DNA from 3 places in the Glaciibacter psychrotolerans genome. Region 3 is predicted to be linked to each of the others. Evidence: predicted binding sites of a transcription regulator. Region 3 holds the regulator's gene; each other region holds the start of a gene.

Evidence for each region. Region 3 encodes LexA, which represses DNA repair genes until DNA is damaged. Its sites were predicted from a motif close to TCGAACANNTGTTCGA; they were not measured.
Region 1: the regulator LexA is predicted to act here: its motif matches at 2,167-2,182, upstream of HNR05_RS10155 (HNH endonuclease signature motif containing protein).
Region 2: the regulator LexA is predicted to act here: its motif matches at 2,023-2,038, upstream of HNR05_RS03165 (HNH endonuclease signature motif containing protein).

The regions. Positions count from the first base shown of each region.
Region 1 covers NZ_JACCFM010000001.1:2,184,545-2,189,019, reverse strand. The annotation lists gene HNR05_RS10155 (HNH endonuclease signature motif containing protein) at 343-2,103, opposite strand; gene HNR05_RS10150 (hypothetical protein) at 2,508-2,693, opposite strand; gene HNR05_RS10145 (glycosyltransferase family 4 protein) at 2,742-3,908, opposite strand; gene rfbD (dTDP-4-dehydrorhamnose reductase) at 4,112-4,475, opposite strand, start outside.
Region 2 covers NZ_JACCFM010000001.1:703,092-707,566, forward strand. The annotation lists gene HNR05_RS17725 (hypothetical protein) at 30-164, opposite strand; gene HNR05_RS03165 (HNH endonuclease signature motif containing protein) at 231-2,012, opposite strand; gene HNR05_RS03170 (alpha/beta fold hydrolase) at 2,406-3,122, opposite strand; gene HNR05_RS03175 (response regulator transcription factor) at 3,122-3,748, opposite strand; gene HNR05_RS03180 (sensor histidine kinase) at 3,745-4,475, opposite strand, start outside.
Region 3 covers NZ_JACCFM010000001.1:226,610-231,084, reverse strand. The annotation lists gene HNR05_RS01085 (histidinol-phosphate transaminase) at 1-978, opposite strand, end outside; gene HNR05_RS01080 (LysM peptidoglycan-binding domain-containing protein) at 1,097-1,438, opposite strand; gene lexA (transcriptional repressor LexA) at 1,744-2,454, shown strand; gene metE (5-methyltetrahydropteroyltriglutamate--homocysteine S-methyltransferase) at 2,545-4,475, opposite strand, start outside.

The DNA of each region.
Region 1 (4,475 bases), 2.0 Mb from region 3:
TCGTCCCCGCCCCGTTGGTCGAGCTTGTCGAGACCCCGTGACCCGTCCCCGAGACTCTGTGCGGGGATCTCGACGGGCTCGATCAACGGGGGCAGCTCGATCCGCGCCCGCCGGTCGAGCCTGTCGAGACCCCATGACCCGTCCCCGAGACCTGGTGGGGTGATCTCGACACGCTCGATCAACGGGTTCGCGAGTCGGGTCGCCCCGCCCCGTTGGTCGAGCTTGTCGAGACCCCGTGACCCGTCCCCGAGACTCTGTGCGGGGATCTCGACGGGCTCGATCAACGGGGGCAGCTCGATCCGTGCCCGCCGGTCGGTCAGTGGGTTCGTGAGTGCGTTCGATTCACGGACGTGTGGTGTGTTGCAGCAGGTTGACGCTGCGGAGGCGGATCGGGGTCTGGTTCGGGTCGATGTCGCCTGGTGGGACAAGCCAGTAGGCGTCGCCGTGTCGGTCGATGTGCCAGCCGTTGTTGTGCAGCAGCATGTGGTGGAAGTAGCAGAGCAGAATGCCAACGGCGAGGTCGGTGTTGCCGTGTTCATCGACCCAGTGCTCGATGTGGTGCGCTTCGGTCCAGGAGGCTGGTTTGTCACAGTCCACCCAGCCGCACCCATCGTCGCGGGCAGCCAACGCGGCGCGTTGTGCCGTGGTGAAGAAGCGTTGTTCGCGTCCGAGGTTGACCGGCTGACCGGTGGGACCGAACTGCACGGCGATGTAGCCGGAGCAGAGGTGCCGTTCAACCGTCGCAAGCGAAACCGGGACACCGTCGATATGACCGAACCCGCCCGCTGCGCCTGATGTGCTGGGTGCCGGACGTGGCAGGGGCGCGGCTGGTCGGGGCGCGGGCGCGTGTGCTGATACTGAGCCTGGTGCTGGTGCTGGTGCTGGTGCTGGTGCTGGTGCTGGTGCTGGTGCTGGTGCTGGTGGCGACAGGGCCGAGCTCGACAGGGTTTCGCCGCTGCGCGGATGCTGATCGCGGTCATCGCTGGCGGTGCCGCGCGTGGCGGGCTCGGGGTGCTCGGGCGGGTTGGCCGCGGGAAGCGCTGCGGCGTTCACGTGCACGGTGACGGTGGGGCGGCGGCCGAGAAGGACGACGTGGGGGTCGGCCTCGGTGCCGAGGTGCAGCAGGGTGAGGATGCCGTCGGCGGCGATCTGGTCGGTTGTTCGGGGGTCGTCGCGCAGGGCCTGAGCTTTCGCGTGGGCTGTGGGGTCGACAAAGCGCGGTCCGCCGCGGCGAGGGCCGGTGATTCCCTCGACGATCAGCTCGATCTGCCGGCCCTGTTCGGGCGCGAACAGGCCGCTGGTCCGGTACATGCCGTTGGGCTGCTTCCAGAGGCGGAAGAAGCGTTCACCGTGCTGGGTCTTCTCGCGGCGGCTGATGCCCTCGATGTCGAGTTGATCCCGCAGCACCCGGGCCCGCTTCCAGAGCGTGTCGGCGCTCAGGGTGCGCGCCTCACCGATCAAAAGCACGGCTGCCGCGTGAAGCTTCTCGGCCGACACGCCGGGGCCGGTCTCGCCCAGGCCCTTGCGGATGGCGGCTGTGGCATCGGCCGACAGTGTTCCCGCGTTCAACGCCGCCGAGACCTCGGCCAGCCACGACAACGCACTCGGCGCACCCGGCGGCGGGCCGGCCTCCGCGTCGACAGCGCCGGGATCGTCGGCGTGTGAAGCGTCACCCGATTCGGCGGCGGCATCCTCCGCATCCGTAGCAGCAGCGGCAGCGGCGTCAGCGTCAGCAGCAGCAGCAGCAGCAGCAGCCACAGCAGCCTCGGCGGCATCCGCGGTGTCGGCGAGCATCACGCCCAGGCTGACCAGTTTCACAGCGTCGGCGTGGGTCGTACCGGCGGTGCGTTCGATCATCGACTCCGGGCTGCCAAAGCCGTGCCGCCGGGCCAGGCCCCGCTGACCGAACTCGGGCTTCGATCGAAGCGCGATCTCGCCGGCCGCCCACACCGCGTAACTGTCGACCTGTCGCCGCAGCGTCGCAATCAGACCCTGCGCCCCGAGCAACTCGGCGTCGGAGAGCCCGTGGAACGCGGCCACACCATCACCGAGCCGGGCGACCGCTGCGGCGGATTCCCTGAGTCGATCGGTGAGTTTTTCCATACCCCCACTCTAAAACTTTGCGCAGATGAATACGAGCAAATCTCAGGATCTGTGCATAAGTCATCGAACATTTATCTGGGGAGGAGTTCTCTCTGATGCGAGACAGAAATCCGCACCCGGTCTCGCCGACTCGGCTTACTGCACCCGTGCCGCCGGCCGCAGCCATGTCAGTGCGCGGTCACACAGTCGTCGCATCCGGGAAGCCGCCCGCCAAAGCGCAGGCCGTCGTGGTACTGGATCCGGCGACTCAGGACTCTCGGTCAGCTTCCCGTATGCGGTCTTCGTGATTGTGGTCACGTCGGTCTTGTTCGATACCGGGGCCGATTGAAACCGTCGAGTTTCGTCCAACGAGACTTGAAAAAGCAGGCGATGAGATGCATTCGCCCACTGAGAGCGTTCCATTGTCACAGTGCGAAATCGCAGTGCGGTTCGGCCCCGGCGCCCGCACGGGGAACGCGCAGTGCGTGGTTCGACCCGGCGACGATGACCGTGACGTTTTCGAGGTCCGGACCCGCGTCTTCGGTCCGATTCCCGTTGTCGTCAAAGGCAGAAAGAGTGCGCAGACGGATGCGAGCGAGCCAGCGATCCACACGTCGTGCTCGGGAGTATCGGGAATCAAGCGAAGCTCGCCCGAACTCCTACAGATCAGCGTGTAACTGCCACACCCGTTCGGCTGAATCCCGCCAGCTGAACGCCCGGGAGCGATCGCTGCCGTACACCCTCAGCCTGTCGGCCAACTCCCGATCGCCCAGCACTGTGGTGAGGGCTGCGGCGAGGCGTCGCGGATACCCGTCGGCGTCGTTGCGCTCGACGACGAACCCAGCGTCACCACTGGTTTCAACGAGTGCGGGGGCGTCCGAGTGAATGACGGGGGTGCCCATCTGGAACGCCTGGATCATCGGCAGGCCAAAGCCTTCATCCAGGCTGGGGTACACGAAGGCTGAGGCGCGGGACATGACCAGCGCAAGATCCTCGTTGGAGAGCGTTGGGAACGCCTGAACCCGCCCGGGCTTCAAGCCAGCCTCGTCGGCCACCGTCGCCAGATTCAGCTCGCCCCAGGAATCAGGGCCGAGAACCACGAGCGGCAGATCGGGTGCGCCGGGTTCGCCAAGCGCCGCGATGACGGCGGCGACCCCCTTCCTCGGTTCAAGGGTTCCCGCCGTGAGAATGTACTCGCTCGGCAGATTCAGCGCGCCGAGTCGCTCGTCGATGAGTTGGGCAGCAAACTCTCCGGCCAACCCGGCGCCGGGAAGCTGGAATGTGCGGCTGAGCGCCGGGCCAATCACTCGAACTCGATCACCGAGGTCAACGATCTCGCTGAGTTGCGCAGCAACAGCGTGGCTCGGAACGACGATGGCATCCGCATGCTTCTTGGCCCGTCGGATCATGCCCTTGGTCCAGGCCACTGTCGTGGCGGTGAAGGCCTCCGGATGCGACCACACGAGCGTGTCGTGCACCGTCACCGCGACCTGAGTACCGCTATTCACCCGGTCGTGTCGGCGCAGCGGGGCGAGGAGTCCGGGCGCGTGAATCATGCCGGGGCCGGGTGACGTCGATAGCCCGAGCTGCCAGGCTGCAGACAGTTCTCGGCGCGCCAGGGTGGTCTTGTAGAGACTGGCCAGGCCAGGAAGCCGCTCTTCGATCGAGGCGTAGTCCGCCTCGGACGACGACGAGACAATTCCTTCGACCGCGCAATTGGCGGGGGCGGCGGCGATCAGGGCCTGTGTCAATTCTTCGGTGTACCGACCGATCCCACCGGGTACCGGTGCGGCCATTTGGTCGACGACGACGCGTAGCGTTGTCATAGTGCCCCCAAAGCTTCTTGATGTGTGGCTGTTCCCGACGTGTCGATTCTGCTGCGGGATAGGCTGCTCGCGCTGTGACAAACGCAGCTTCCACGGGGAATCTTCACATCAGGAGTCTAGACGAGCGATGCTGCAGAGCACATGTGAAGGCCCCTGAGCGAGGTAGCGCGTTCAGGGGCCGAAGTCGATCGAGTATACGCGGCTTAGCTGGCCCCGAGGGCGCCCGTCGCGAACGCCTCAGTAAGCGCATCCTGCCAGGGGCGCATTGGAGCAAGTCCCACGGCGTCCCAGGCGGAGTGGCCGAGCACAGAATATGCAGGGCGTGGGGCCGGGCGCACGAACGCCGAACTGTCGGTCGGCTTCACACGGCTCGCATCGAGGCCGGCTTCGGCAAAGACGGCACGGGCGAAGTCAAACCAGCTGCCCTCGCCGCTGTTGGTGCCGTGGTAAATGCCGGCCGGGGCATCCGAGTCGACGAGCGTCACGATCTGCCGGGCAAGGTCCATCGTCCAGGTGGGTTGGCCGACCTGGTCGGTGACCACGGTGACTTCCGGATGCGACGCCGCA
Region 2 (4,475 bases), 480 kb from region 3:
TTGTCGGCGATCGCGATAATCGGCGGTGGTCAGTGGGCCTCGATCAGCGCCTTCGCTGTGTCAAGATCAGGGCCCCGCTTCTGATCCTTGGCTGGGTGTGTGAAGAAGTCGAAGACAACATCGATTGGTCGATCGATCTGGATGCGGCGCGGAGCACTTGGCATATTCGTGATCCGATACTCGGGCCATGTGCCGGAGGCTATGTATCGGAGGCCATGTGTCGCGATGCTTTAGAACGGCGGTTTGTCGGGCAGTGGGGGTTCGGGTTGTGAGTGTCCGATGTAGCCGGTGGGGGTGCTGACGGTGACGGTGCCGTCGGCTGCTTTGGCGTATCGGATTTTGGAGTGGGTTTTGATTCGGTGGTCGGGGCTGCAGAACGGGAGCAGGTTGGCCAGGTTGGTTGGGCCGTGATCGCGTTCCCATTCGTGAACGTGGTCGATTTCGGCGGTTACGGCTAACCGGGTGCAGCCCTCGGCGGCGCAGGTGCCATAGATCGCGGCGAGCATGTCGCGTTGGGCTTTTGTGGGCCGGTATCGGGTGCGGTCGAAGTTGAGGATGGTGCCGTTGATCGGGTCGATGCCGACCCGGCGAAACGCGGGTGCGTCGTCGAAGAGTTGGGCTGCGGTGACGCTGTCGATCGGACCGTAGCCGTGCAGCACGGCCGGCTGGTCACTTTTCTGCAACAGGCCGAGGATCGGCACCAGCAGCAGCGGGCGCACTTTCGCGGCGGTCGGGGTGCCGTCACCGGCCAGCCAGGCCACGAACAGGTCGGCCCGGATCTGATCCCGGGAACGACGCGGGTGCCGGGCGGCGGCGTCCTGCCCGGCCCGGGCAACAAATTCGTGGGTTTCGGGGCCGGTCAGGCCGGCCCGCCGGACGGAACGGCGGGCGGCGGCCCGGGCGGTGGCGACGGCCTGTGTGCGTGCGGCGGTTTCGTCGCGGGCGATGCGTTTGGCTGTCGCGTTCAGTCGGGCGGTGATGCGGATGGCGTCGACGCCGCTGATGAACGCGCTCAACCAGGCCATCCCGTTCGGGGCCGGCTCAACACTCACCCTTCGTTCGGTCACGTCGCGGGCGTGGCGTTGTTCGGCCGGTTCGGCGCGGAGCCGGTCGGCCAGGGTGCGGGCCTTCTGCCGGAACACACCCGGCGTGAGCCTGGGGCCCTTGAGTGCCAGTTCGGTGTCGTAGGTGGCCACCCGGGCCGGGTCGGTCAGACCGGTCAGGAAGTGCACCGCAGCACTGGCCTGCGGGTAGCCGATCAGGCCGGCCTGGAACAACGCCCACACTTGTGGCAGGGACGCGGTGAGCACGTGGCCCTCGTGGGCGCGGGTGCGGACCAGTTCCGGGGTGAGGTGTAAGTGCAGGGCGGTGTCGAGGGCCGCGCAGCGCACAGCCAGGTCGACGGCGTCGGGTTGCAGCAGCCCGGATTCGGTGAGGTAGATGCTCGGGTTCTGTCGGGCCATCTCGATCACCGTCGTCAACGCCTCCAGGTGCGCGGCCATCGCCCGGTTCGCTTCCCGCGCCGCCACCTCGGCCGCGCCGATCGCAGTTCCGATCACCGCGACGGCTGTCGCCGTGGCCGCCACCCCGATCGATGTCGGCAAGAAGCTGACCAGATCCAGTGGGGCCGGGCCGGGCTCGGGACGGGAGGCGAGCGGGAACGCCGGACCGGCCGGGGACCCGGTTGCGGAATCGGCCATGGAACCGGCTGGCAGCTCGAGCCTGAGGCCGGCCGCCGGAGTGAGCCTGAGCTCGGCCGCAGAATTGAAGCCAGGGATGGTATCGAACCGAGGATCGTACTCCGCACCCAGCGCGAGGATGTTTGCCAGCCAGGCCTCATAGATCGGCCGCAACTCCGGCGCGTCCCACTCGGGCTCGTCCCACTCGGGCTCGTCCCGCCTCGCATCAGAGGCCGCAACCGCCCCCTCGTCCCGGGCTTGCCACTCCGTGGTGCTGAGCTTTCTCAGCGGGTCGAAGGGGGTTTGTCTCGGGACTTCTAGCGGGTCATCCATACCCCCATTTTAGAACATGAATACGAATCAGACAAGAGCATTCCTCACTAATCCCACCAAACATTCGAACAATGTTCGACGAATGGGGCGCGCCGGCTCTGAATTTCGAGGGACCAAGTATTCCGAGGGGTTCAGTGTGCAGAGGGGGTCCGTATTCAGAGGTGTTGAGCATTCAGAGCGGCCCAGCATTCAGAGCGGCTCAGCATTCAGAGCGGCTCAGCGTTTAGAAGGGTTCAGTATTCCGTTTCGGTGCATGTCCCAGTGACACCACGGAATCAGGGTTGGGGCTCGACGGCCCGACGGGTCCACGACGAACTCCACGTCTGAAGTCAGCGCACGCGACGGTTCCCAACCGCAGATCAGCGCACGCGACGGCAAGCGATTCGCGCCCGGTCACGCCGCCGAAAGGCGCCTAGCGACTGTCGCGACCACCGCAGTGAATCGTCCTGGCTGGGCAAGACTCGACAGGTGCGTGGCGCCGGGGATCAGCACACGAGTTCCGTTCTGGCACACCGCGCGAAAACGCCGCTCCTGTAGCCGGAACTGGTCGTAGCGCCCATTCACGAGCCAGACCGGCCCCGGATACGCCGCCAAATCCGCCAACGGGTGCAGGGTGCCCGTCGCGCGCAGGCCGGCATCCATGACGTCGAGTGCCACACCGCCGGCGAGTACATCGCGTTGCGCGGCCGCGGGCAATAATGCGCGCACTGCTGCGGTGTGCAGCCAGAGCCCGCGATCCGGTAGTCGATGGATGACCGCGGCCAACCCGCGGTACGCGGCCAATGGCCCGCCACGAGGAACCACGCAGCAGCCGGCAGCGATGAGTCCGGCCACCGCTTCCGGATGCCGCGCCGCATAGGCAATCGAGTAGTAGCCGCCGAGCGACAACCCGACGAGAAGCACCCGCCCGCCCAGGTCGCGCACACCGGCGTCGATGGCATTGAGCGCCCCGGCGACCGAAAATGTTTCGCCCAGTCGACTTCCGTGGCCGGGCAGATCGATCGCCAGTGCCCGGTGGCCCCTGCTCTGGAGGGCGTCGACTTGGTGGCGCCACATCGTGGCGGAGGTGCGGATGCCGTGCACGAAGAGAACCGCGACAGGCTCGCTCATCAGTTGCTTCTAATCGTTCCTGCCGCGCGAGCCGCGGCGACAGCCGAGGTGCGCGAGTTGACGCCCAACTTGGTGAAGATGTGCACGAGATGCGACTTTACGGTGGCCTCACTCAGAAACAGGTCGGCCCCGATTTCACGATTCGAACGCCCGGCGGCGACGAGCGCCAACACCTCGGTTTCTCGCAGCGTCAGCCTCGTCTCGGGCACGCGCGTGCGCGTGACAAGGCGTGAGGCGACGGCCGGAGCCAGTGCGCTCTCGCCGGCCGCAGCGGCACGTACGGCGGCCACGAGTTCGATCGGCGGGGCATCCTTGAGTAGAAACCCGCTCGCTCCGGCTTCGATGGCCCCCAGAATGTCGGCGTCGGTGTCGTAATTCGTGAGCACGAGCACGTGCGGTGCGTTCGATCGAGAGCGCACCTGCCGGGTCGCTGCGGCGCCTTGAAGTTCGCCCGGAAACTGCAGATCCATTAGAACGACGTCGGCGACACCCTGCGCGGCGAGTTCGACGGCCTCCTCGGCGGTGGTGGCCTCGGCGACCACCGAGAAGTCGGGCTCTGCCGAGAACAAGGCTCGCAGGCCGGCCCGCACCACCGGATGGTCATCGGCTAGAAGAAGTCGAATCATTCCTGGGCCTCCCATTCCGTGTCTGCAGAAGCGTCGGCGTCAGAAGCGTCGGCGTCGGCAGCAGCGTCTACAGCTTCAGGCCCCACCTCCCGCGGCTCTATTATCTCGTCCTCATCAAGCGGGAACGTCACGGCGAGCGCCGTTCCGTGGGCCGGCTGCGATTCGAGCACAAAACTGCCGCCCTGCTGCTCGACCCGTTGGCGAATGGCCATCAGGCCGAACGAATCGGGACGCCCGACGTCGGTCAGCGCCGCGACGTCGAAGCCCTGCCCGTTGTCGACCACGTCGAGCGCGATCTCATCGGGCATATAACTCAGCGTGATCTCGGCGCGCGTGGCGTGCGCATGCTGACTCACATTCGCCAGTGACCCCTGCGCGATGCGCAACAGTGTCGCCTCGAGGCGCATGGGCAGGGGCAGCGGGTCGCCCGTGATGTGCAGACTCACCGCGGTCTTCTCAGCACTCGGCGCCGCCGCAGCCGTGGCCGTCTCGACCAGACGGGCCAGCGCACCGGGCAGCGATTGGGTTTCCAGTGCTGGAGGGGTGAGCTCCCGGATGAAGCGGCGCGTCTCGTGCAGATTCGTGGCGGCCGTCTGCCGGGCCAGTTCCAGGTGGGCTCGCGCTGCGGCATCCGTCACGGTGCGCTCGGCGGCGTGGATGAGCAGCTGAATGCTGGAGAGCCCCTGCGCGACGGTGTCGTGGATCTCGCGCGCCAGACGTTCACGCT
Region 3 (4,475 bases):
CAGGACTCCCTCCGCGAGGAGCGCCGTGAACGTCGCACCTGGATCTTCGACGCCGCCGAACAGCACGAAGTTGCTGCCGGTCCGGTACGGCCGGTACCCCAGGTCACGCAATTCCGTCACGATACGGTCGCGCTGAACCCGGATGTCGTCGACCATCGCCAGCATCTCGGCCGTGTGATCAAGGGCGGCCGTTGCTGCGGCCTGGGTGAGCGCGGAGAGGTGGTAGGGCAACCGCACCAAACGAAGGGCATCGGTCACCGCAGGATCGGCGGCCAGATAGCCCACCCGCGCGCCCGCAAAGGCGAAGGCTTTACTCATGGTGCGGGAGACCACAAGCCGTTCGCGCCCGGGGAGCAGACTGAGCGCCGTTGGCGCCTCCGCCCCGCCGAATTCCGCGTAGGCCTCGTCGACGACGACAATTCCGTCGGTCGCGTCGTAGACCGCCGCGATCGTCTCGAGCGCGAGCGGTGTGCCGGTGGGGTTGTTGGGCGAGCAGAGAAAGACAAGGTCGGGCTGCGTCTTCGCCACCCAGGCGGCCGCGGTGTCGGCCGACAACTCGTAGTCGGCGTCGCGTTCGCCGGCCACCCACCGGGTGTCTGTTCCCGACGCCAAAATGGAGTACATCGAATAGGTCGGGTCGAAACCGAGAAGGGTGCGGCCCGGGCCACCGAACGCCTGCAGAACCTGCTGCAAGACCTCATTGGAGCCGTTCGCTGCCCAGATGTTCTCGGCTGTCAGTCCGTGACCGAGATAATTTGCCAAGCTCTCGCGCAGTTCGGTGAACTCGCGGTCGGGATACCGATTGACCGTGAGTACCGCTCGTGCCAACGATGCGACGATGTGGTGCGCCACAGCCTCGGGAATGGGGTGAGTGTTCTCGTTCACGTTGAGGGCCACCGGAACGTGAAGCTGCGGTGCGCCATAGGGAACGAGTCCACGCAGATTGTCGCGCAGGGGAAGGTCATTGAGGCTGGTCACCCGTGCAATGGTACCGGGCAGTTCTGAGTTGCAAACGAGTACGACTCATTGGTGCTGGCACGTCCGGCTACCTCCCGCACCCTTCCGCCGGCCGCGTTCGCGTGCCCGGCGGGATGTACTAGTCGGACGCGGGAAGCGCGAGGCGCTGCCCCGGGACCACGTCGGCCGAGTCGAGCTGGTTCAGGGCAACGATCTCGGCGATCACGTCGCGCGGATCGTCGTGCGGTGCCAGACGCTCGGCCAGCTGCCACAGCGACTGGCCTGCCGTGATTGTGACGTAGGAGAACGTGTGAGTTTTCGTGCCGGCCCCCGAGGCGAGCGCCGCGCCGCCGTTCAGCGCTGCGGCAAGAACCACGGCGACCAGCGGCGCCGCCGCGAGTGTGCTGAAGACGAGGCGACCGCGCCGGGTCAGACGCAGCCGGGTGGTGCCAATGGATCCGTGCGGAGCAGTGGTGCTCATGGTGAACCTCCTGGTAAGTACGCATCCGACTCTCGGCCGGGAGAGCCGGATGCGAATCTTTGTTCCGAATATATATTCGATTCTTCGAACAATCAACCTTGTTTACGGATATTTTCGAAAAATCGGCCGCAACACACTCGAATAAGTGTTTGTTTTCGGGGCGGACGGGGTTACAGTTTTGTTGACGGCTCGAACACAACCAGATACCACCGACATTCCCGAGAAACAGCCCCGGCTGAGACTCTCGAATTCGACAGGGCGACAGCCGGTCCAACGGCAGATTCATCGGCGCGAGGAGCATTGAGATGGCGAAAGAAAGCAGCAATACGCGCGACAAGGGCGGCACCCGACGTCGCAAGAGCTTGAGCGAGAAACAGCTCGCGATTCTCGACGTGATCCAGCGATCCGTGAGCCGCCAGGGCTATCCGCCAAGCATGCGCGAGATTGGCGACGCGGTTGGCCTTGCATCCCTGTCGAGCGTCACCCACCAGCTCAACCAGCTTGAACTCAGCGGCTACCTGCGGCGGGACCCCAACCGCCCCCGGGCTCTCGAGATCCTCATTGAACTGCCCCAATCGGGCGACGACACATCGGGTGCGCCCGGCGACTCGGACATCCTGGGTGGATCGATCCAGATCGGAGATGCCGCGATGGTTCCGCTCGTTGGCCGCATTGCCGCCGGCGTCCCCATCACGGCAGACCAGCAGATCGACGAGATTTTCCCCCTCCCCCGCCAGCTGGTGGGCAAGGGCGACCTGTTCATGCTCAAGGTCGTCGGTGAATCAATGATCGATGCCGCAATCTGCGATGGCGACTGGGTTGTCGTGCGTCAGCAGAAGACGGCCGAGAATGGCGAGATCGTCGCTGCAATGCTCGACAACGAGGCCACTGTCAAGGTGTTCCGTCAGCGCGATGGCCACACCTGGTTGCTCCCCCGCAACACGAACTTCGAGCCCATCATGGGCGACCACGCAGAGATTCTCGGCAAGATCGTCGCGGTACTGCGCTCGGTCTAGCTCGCCTCGACTGCCGCGCCTTTTTCCGCGAGTCTGCAGGGGTTGGTTGCCCCACTGACCGAGGCACCAACTCCCGCAGACTCGCGGTGCTTAACCGGCGACTCGCGCGCGCACCTGCCGTGTCGCCGCAAGCACATTGGTGAGCGATTCGACGGTTTCGGCGTAGCCGCGCGTCTTCAGCCCGCAGTCCGGATTCACCCAGAGCTGACGCTCGGGAAGCGCTGTGAGGGCTCGTTCGAGCAGATCGACCACCTCGGCCACGCTGGGAATACGCGGAGAATGGATGTCGTAGACGCCCGGACCGATCCCGTGATCGAAGCCGCTCGTGCCGAGATCGGCCACGACCGCCATCCGTGAGCGTGCCGCCTCGATGCTGGTCACATCGGCGTCCAGGTTGCGGATGGCATCGATGACGACACCGAACTCCGAATAGCACAGATGGGTGTGGATCTGGGTGGCGGCCGAGACGCCCGCCGTCGCCAGACGGAACGCTCCCACTGACCAGTCGAGGTAGGCGGCCTGATTCGCCCGCTTGAGCGGAAGAAGTTCCCGGAGCGCCGGTTCGTCGACCTGGACAATCTGAATTCCTGCGGCCTCTAGGTCGGCGATCTCATCGCGCAACGCCAGCGCGACCTGCCGCGCCGTGTCGCCGAGTGGCTGGTCTTCTCGCACGAACGACCACGCCAGAATCGTCACCGGTCCGGTCAGCATGCCCTTGACTGGCTTAGCCGTGAGGCTCTGAGCGTAGCTCGCCCAATCGACGCTGATCGGAGCCGACCTCGACACGTCACCCCACAGAATCGAGGGGCGAGTACACCGAGATCCGTACGACTGCACCCAGCCGTTGGCCGTGGTCGCAAAGCCCTCGAGGTTTTCAGCGAAATACTGCACCATGTCGTTGCGTTCCGGCTCTCCGTGCACAAGCACGTCGAGCCCGATCTGTTCCTGTAGGGCGATCACCCGTGCGATCTCGGCACGCATCAGACCGCGATAGTCCTCGGCTGAGAGCGTTCCACGCAGGTGCTGGGCGCGCGCTCGACGGATGTCGGTGGTCTGCGGGAACGAACCGATTGTGGTGGTCGGCAGTGCAGGAAGTCCGAGTGCAGCATCCTGTGCCTCAACACGGTGCTCGTAAGACCCGCGTGTGAAGTCGGTTCCGGTCAGCGCCGCCGCGCGCGCACGCACGCTGCTGTCGCGCACACCCGGTGCATCCTGGCGAGACTGTAGCGCTGCAGCGGCGGCGGCCAGGTCCGGTGAAATTGCAGCCTTGCCGTCAGCCAGACCCCGCACAAGAGTCGTCACCTGAGCAACCTTCTGGTCGGCAAAGGCCAACCAACTGAGGAGGCCGTCTCCCAACGCCGGTTCGTCGTCGATGGAGTGGGGAAGGTGCAGCAGGGAGGTCGAGGTCGACACCGCGAGATGCGCAACCTGGGCCGCGATTGCCTGCGCCGTGTCGAATGCGGCGTTGAGGTCGCCGCGCCACACATTGTGGCCATCGATCACGCCCGCCACCAGTGTCTTCGTACCGAGTCCCGAGAGATCAAACGGCGTTTGGCCCCGCACCAGGTCAAGCCCGACGGCCTCGATCGGCGCGTCGGCGAGAACCGGAAACGCGTCGTCGAGGCTGCCGTACGGCGCGGCAACAAAGATCGCCGGCCGCGTAGAGAGATGACCGAGGGTGTCGGTCGAGTGGCGAAGCGCCGCCAACACCGTGGCACGGGGCACAGGGATGCTCTCTGAAACCAGCCCCGGCTCATCAAGCTGAACCCACTCTGCTCCCGCTTCGGCCAGCCGACCAAGAAGTTCGCTATAGACCGGAAGGAGGTCTCTGAGCCGATCCAGCGGCAGGAACCCCTCCGGCGCCGCATCGCTCGGCTTCGCGAGCAGGAGGAAGGTTACCGGGCCGACGATGACCGGGCGGGTGAGGTATCCGCCCTGCTTCGCCTCAACAAACTCGCGCACGATCCGGTCGCTGGCCAGTGAAAAACGCGTCTCAGGCCCGATTTCAGGCACGAGGTAGT